DNA from 2 places in the Sutcliffiella cohnii genome. Region 1 is predicted to be linked to the other one. Evidence: a T-box and tRNA genes for the amino acid it is inferred to sense, from the RefSeq annotation. Region 1 holds a T-box; the other holds one or more tRNA genes.
What was found. A T-box is a leader RNA that pairs with one kind of tRNA and senses whether it is charged. The one in region 1 lies ahead of tyrS (tyrosine--tRNA ligase), so its partner is inferred to be a tRNA-Tyr.
Positions count from the first base shown of each region.

Region 2: it encodes a tRNA-Tyr, which carries the amino acid that the T-box ahead of tyrS (tyrosine--tRNA ligase) is inferred to sense. The anticodon was not compared.

Region 1 is NZ_CP018866.1:3,412,138-3,415,545, forward strand. It holds gene BC6307_RS17080 (glycoside hydrolase family 3 protein) at 1-633, shown strand, start outside; gene tyrS (tyrosine--tRNA ligase) at 892-2,151, opposite strand; T-box leader at 2,206-2,434, opposite strand; gene BC6307_RS17090 (transglycosylase domain-containing protein) at 2,569-3,408, shown strand, end outside.
Region 2 is NZ_CP018866.1:4,768,323-4,771,730, reverse strand. It holds gene sigW (RNA polymerase sigma factor SigW) at 1-110, opposite strand, end outside; gene rocF (arginase) at 416-1,315, opposite strand; tRNA gene BC6307_RS23970 (tRNA-Ala) at 1,517-1,592, opposite strand; tRNA gene BC6307_RS23965 (tRNA-Lys) at 1,666-1,738, opposite strand; tRNA gene BC6307_RS23960 (tRNA-Gln) at 1,740-1,814, opposite strand; tRNA gene BC6307_RS23955 (tRNA-Tyr) at 1,897-1,980, opposite strand; tRNA gene BC6307_RS23950 (tRNA-Val) at 1,997-2,072, opposite strand; tRNA gene BC6307_RS23945 (tRNA-Glu) at 2,085-2,159, opposite strand; tRNA gene BC6307_RS23940 (tRNA-Thr) at 2,174-2,247, opposite strand; tRNA gene BC6307_RS23935 (tRNA-Asn) at 2,249-2,323, opposite strand; rRNA gene rrf (5S ribosomal RNA) at 2,333-2,449, opposite strand; rRNA gene BC6307_RS23925 (23S ribosomal RNA) at 2,528-3,408, opposite strand, start outside.

The sequences.
Region 1 (3,408 bases):
AAAGTATATATAAAAGCCTACCATAAGGAAACAGAACATGCAGCTACGTATACGGAGCAGGCATTGGGCGATGCGAAGGAATTAGGTCAATTTCAGTTAACCGATGCGTATGAAGAAGCAGATATTGCTATCTTATTCCTGCAACCGAAATCAGGCACCTATTTTAATGCAACACCAGGATTGTTGGAGCTCAGTTTATGTGAAAATAAATCCTTAAAAGCGTTGGATGGTACCCCGTATACAGAAACTACTTTAAGCGATTTGGAGCATTTGAATGAAGTAATAGAGAACATCCGTAGCCGTGGCGGCAAAGTTATAATAAGTGTAAATGTTATCTTGCCATGGCTTCTAGGAAATGTAGAACCGTTGGCAGATGCTCTTGTTGCCGGTTACGACACATTCTACAAAGCACAGCTTGAAATTATGGCTGGAAACTATCAGCCAACAGGTGTCCTGCCGTTGACATTACCAGCCAGTGAAGAAGTGATTGCTGTCGATCAAGATGGTAATTGTGTATCAAGAAATGATGTTCCGGGCTATGACAAAGATAAATATATGCCAGAAGGAATCAGCTATGCCTACAAAGACAGCGAAGGAAATGTTTATAAACTAGGACACGGTTTACAATATTAAGGTTGAGGTGAAAGATAGGGGCTGGCAGTTCAGTCCCCTATCGAAAAATTACCATTAGACTGCAGTAGTCCAAATAGCTTAAGATTCAGCAAGAGTAATCGTCATCACTTCCCTGATGCGATTACTCTTTTTTAGGTTTACTACTTAATAAACAATTTGTCCTTACAACTAATAAATTCATAGAATCCTTATAAAGGTAACTAACAAAAAAAGTCCTAAAAGTCAGTTTTACTGACTTTTAGGACAGCCTCATAAATATTAAAACGTAATTAAGAAATATTTCTTTTTCCCTCTTCGAATTACGATAAATTGTCCTTCAATACGATCCTCTTTCGTTAAAACTCTTTCTAAGCTTTGTTCTCTTTCGCCATTAATGTAAATAGCACCATTAGAAATATCTTCGCGACCTTGTCGTTTCGATGGAGAAATTTTACTCATTACAAGTAAATCTAAAAGTAAAACTTCCTCTTCCCCATCATAATGGAAAGAAGGGACATCTTTAAAGCCTTGTTTAATTTCCGCTGCACTTAGTTCTGAAATACTACCACTGAATAACGCTTCGGAAATACGAATAGCTTGTGCTAATGCTTCTTCTCCATGAACAAGTTTTGTCATTTCTTCAGCTAAGCGTTTTTGAGCAGTACGTCTTTCAGGCGCTTCTTGTACTTCAGCTTCTAAACGATTAATTTCGTCCTGAGAAAGGAAAGTAAAGTATTTTAAATATTTCACTACATCTCGGTCATCTGTGTTAATCCAAAATTGGTAGAACTCATAAGGAGATGTTTTTTCTTTATCTAACCAAACTGCTCCACCTTCTGTTTTACCAAACTTTGTACCATCCGCTTTTGTCACAAGTGGGATTGTTAAACCAAATGCTTTCACATCTGTATCTACTGATTTACGAATTAATTCAAGCCCGGCTGTAATATTTCCCCACTGATCGCTTCCCCCTACTTGAAGTCTGCACCCTTTTTCTTCGTATAAATGTAAAAAGTCTAATGATTGTAAAATCATGTAACTAAATTCAGTATACGAAATCCCAGTTTCAATCCGAGAAGATACTGTTTCTTTTGCAAGCATGTAATTAATTCCGAAGTTTTTCCCTACGTCACGTAAAAACGAGATAACATCCATCTTGCCAATCCAATCAAAGTTATTCGCCATAACCGCTGGATTACTATCTGCTTCAAAGTCTAAAAACTGAGATAATTGATTTTTAATGCGATCAGACCATTGTAATACAACATCTGCTGTATTAAGTGTACGTTCCGCCTTTTTACCACTTGGATCCCCGATTAATCCAGTTGCTCCACCTACTAAAGCGATCGGATGATGACCAGCCTGTTGAAATCTTCGTAATGTTAATATTGGTAATAAGTGACCAATGTGTAAACTATCTGCTGTCGGGTCAAAACCACAGTAAAGTTTAATCTTTTCTTCTGATAGTAATTTCTCTAACCCTTCTTCGTCTGTAATTTGATTCACAAGTCCACGGAATTTTAAATCCTCTAATAACATTGGCTTTTCTCCTTTATTTTGTTTATTTTTAAACACAAAAAAACTCATCCCTAAAAAAGGGACGAGTTGCTCGCGGTACCACCCTAATTGAAAAGCTCTATACTAAGCCTTCCCACCTTAAGTAAAATAACGGCTTTTCACCGTCTTTTGCTAATTAGTAACAACTGTTCACAAAAGAAGCTCTAGGAGGTAATTCATCTATATAGCAGTACTGATTTGCACCATCCATCAGCTCTCTAAAAAGCTAACTATATACACTACTAATTCCTATCATTGCGTTTCCATATATTTAATTAACTATCTTTTTATCATACAATGAAGCTCTATGTCAAATAATTTATTGGAAATAGAAAAAAATAGTCATATACAGCTTTTCACTATGCTATAATGGTTATGATTTACCGGGGGGTAGATAATATGTCAAAAAAAGACAGATTCAAAGAAAATCTTCTGTCTACGTATCAAGTTTTTGTAAATAAATATACAAAAAAAGGCTTTAATGTTACGTACCTAGTAGTGTGGAATTTATTATTGATCTTCTTTATTATTGGGGTCATTGGTGTAGGATTTGCCGGCGGAGCAGGGGCAGGCTATTTCGCTTCTCTCGTAAAAGATGAACCTCTACGTCCTTATGAAGATATGAAGCGTAACATATACAACTATGAAGAAACGTCAGAAATGTATTTTGCGAACAATATATACCTTGGAAAATATCGCGCTGACTTAGATAGAGAAGAAGTTAAATTAGATGACATTTCACCTCATTTAATTAACGCTCTTATCGCAACAGAGGACGAGTATTTTTATGAGCATGAAGGTGTAGTACCAAAAGCAATTCTTCGTGCAATTTTACAAGAAGTTACAAATTCCGCCTCACAAACTGGTGGAAGTACATTAACTCAGCAGTTAATAAAAAACCAAATACTTACGAACGAAGTTTCATTTGATCGAAAAGCAAAAGAAATACTGCTAGCACTTCGTTTAGAAAACTTCTTCACTAAAGAAGAGATTTTGGAAGCATACTTAAATGTATCTCCTTTCGGACGAAACTCGTCAGGACGCAATATTGCTGGAGTTAAAACGGCCGCGAAAGGTATTTTCGGTGTAGAGCCTAATGAGTTAACAATCCCTCAGGCTGCCTATATCGCTGGACTACCACAAAGTCCATTTGCGTATACTCCATATACTCGTGCCGGAGAAGTAAAAACAGCTGAAGGGCTGGAACCTGGCTTCTCAAGAATGAGATACGTCCTACAA
Region 2 (3,408 bases), 1.4 Mb from region 1:
CGATAACATAGCTGATATATTTTGTCTTTGTAAAAATCGACAATATCTGCAAATGCATCTTGGTCTCCCTTTTTTAACTGTTTTATTCTTCTTTTTATTAAGTCTTCCATACCCTACCTCCGCTTGTTGCGGTCGTCTATATTATACGGCCTATATTCAAAAAGGTTTCAAATATTTCTTTCTAACTATTATTTTAACAAAAACAATAATACATTTGTTAAAAATAAGGAAATATTGAGAAATATTATCAATTATCTTGAAGTGAGAGTTTTTAGATTAGTTTATTTAATACACTCCTTCTCTAGGATGTAATAATGTGATTCTTCCTATAAAAAAGAAAAGCCAGCTGTTTATAAGCTGAGCTTTCTTTTCTAATGTTGTAGCATATAAATCTTGTCTTTGTCACCTTTTGTTTTTATAATAGTTTTTCACCAAATAATGATCCCATTAATGCAACAGCCACTTCAGCCGTTTTATTTCGTTCATCTAAAATAGGGTTAACTTCCACAAATTCAGCAGAAGTTATTAGTTTTGATTCCTCTAACATTTCCATAGCAAGATGGCTTTCTCGGTATGAAATTCCACCATTAACAGGTGTACCTACACCTGGAGCATCATGAGGATCTAACCCATCTAAATCTAATGATAAATGGACTCCATCCGTTCTTTCTTTTAAATAATGAATTGCTTCATCCATTACAGCAGTCATACCTAATCGGTCAATTTCATGCATTGTATATACTTTGATTCCTTTTTCTTTAATTAACTTTCTCTCACCTTCATCTAATGATCTAGCACCGATAATGACAATATTTTCAGGTTTAATTTTTGGGGCATAGCCACCAATAGAAGTTAATGATTGGTCACCTAATCCAAGGCTAACCGCCAATGACATTCCGTGAATATTACCAGAAGGAGATGTTTCTGCCGTATTTAAATCCCCGTGGGCATCATACCAGATAACTCCTAAGTTATTAAAGTGTTTAGCAACACCTGCAATGGATCCAATAGCAATGCTATGATCTCCTCCAAATATTAACGGAAACTTCCCTTCTCTAAATACCCCATCTACTTTAGAGGCTAATAATACATTAGCATCTGCCACAGCTTTTAAATTCTTTAAATTATTTTCAGAGTTAGCGTTTCTATCTGCACTACCAATTTCTATATCACCAAGATCTTCAATTTCTAAATTTAAATTTTCTAAGCGTTCTACTACACCAGCGTATCGAATAGCACTGGGTCCCATGTCAACGCCTCTTCTCATTTGACCTAGGTCCATTGGAACACCAATGATCGCGATAGACTTTTTCACCGTAATTCCTCCTTCTACTCTCTTACCCTCTACTACATTGTATCTGTTAAGCTGAGGTTGGCTCAACTCGACAAAATAATGAATATATATACACAAGACTTCTCATTTTCTTTACATGTACTAATAACGTTATGAAAATATAAAGAAGCGCTAGATATAATTCTAGCGCTTTTATATTTTTATGTACGTATTTAAGATAGTTGGTGGAGCCTAGCGGGATCGAACCGCTGACCTCCTGCGTGCAAGGCAGGCGCTCTCCCAGCTGAGCTAAGGCCCCAAAAAAAGTAGTTAAGAGGAATAGTTCTTCGAAAAGAATCAACTACCTCTGAACTACTTCCGTTAAATATCTATGTGCCATGAAGGACTCGAACCTTCGACCCTCTGATTAAAAGTCAGATGCTCTACCGACTGAGCTAATGGCACTTGGCTGGGCTAGCTGGATTCGAACCAACGCATGACGGAGTCAAAGTCCGTTGCCTTACCGCTTGGCTATAGCCCAATGTGAGTTGTATGTTATATCCAATTATGTACTATTTATCCTTCCTTAATTAAGGGGAATTATACATAGCAGATAAATTAAATGGTGGAGGGGGACGGATTCGAACCGCCGAACCCAAGGGAGCGGATTTACAGTCCGCCGCGTTTAGCCACTTCGCTACCCCTCCATATGTGAGTTGGTAATGGTGGAGGATGACGGGATCGAACCGCCGACCCCCTGCTTGTAAGGCAGGTGCTCTCCCAGCTGAGCTAATCCTCCGAATATAAAAAATGGTGACCCGTACGGGATTCGAACCCGTGTTACCGCCGTGAAAGGGCGGTGTCTTAACCGCTTGACCAACGGGCCATACTGTTTTCGTAAGCTTCCAACCGGGCTCGAACCGGTGACCTCTTCCTTACCATGGAAGTGCTCTACCTAACTGAGCTATGGAAGCATGGCTCCACCAGTAGGATTCGAACCTACGACCCTTCGGTTAACAGCCGAATGCTCTACCGCTGAGCTATGGTGGAACAATGTTAGCCTGGCAACGTCCTACTCTCGCAGGGGGACAGCCCCCAACTACCATCGGCGCTGAAGAGCTTAACTTCCGTGTTCGGTATGGGAACGGGTGTGACCTCTTCGCCTTCATCACCAGACATATTTAGTTGAAAGAATTATTCTTTCAAAACTAGATAATATATTTTCATCAAGATCATTCATATCGTTCATTTAAATTGGTTAAGTCCTCGATCGATTAGTATTCGTCAGCTACACGTGTCGCCACGCTTCCACCTCGAACCTATCAACCTGATCATCTTTCAGGGATCTTACTAGCTTGCGCTAAAGGAAATCTCATCTTGAGGGGGGCTTCATGCTTAGATGCTTTCAGCACTTATCCCGTCCGCACGTAGCTACCCAGCTATGCCTTTGGCAAGACAACTGGTACACCAGCGGTGCGTCCATCCCGGTCCTCTCGTACTAAGGACAGCTCCTCTCAAATTTCCTACGCCCACGACGGATAGGGACCGAACTGTCTCACGACGTTCTGAACCCAGCTCGCGTACCGCTTTAATGGGCGAACAGCCCAACCCTTGGGACCGACTACAGCCCCAGGATGCGATGAGCCGACATCGAGGTGCCAAACCTCCCCGTCGATGTGGACTCTTGGGGGAGATAAGCCTGTTATCCCCGGGGTAGCTTTTATCCGTTGAGCGATGGCCCTTCCATGCGGAACCACCGGATCACTAAGCCCGACTTTCGTCCCTGCTCGACTTGTAGGTCTCGCAGTCAAGCTCCCTTGTGCCTTTACACTCTACGAATGATTTCCAACCATTCTGAGGGAACCTTTGGGCGCCTCCGTTACTCTTTAGGAGGCGACCGCCCCAGTCAAACTGCCCACCTGACACTGTCTCCCGAGCCGATAAGGCTCGCGGGTTAGAATTTCAATACAGCCAGGGTAGTATCCCACCGACGCCTCCACCGAAGCTAGCGCTCCGGCTTCTCAGGCTCCTACCTATCCTGTACAAGCTGTACCAAAATTCAATATCAGGCTACAGTAAAGCTCCACGGGGTCTTTCCGTCCTGTCGCGGGTAACCTGCATCTTCACAGGTACTA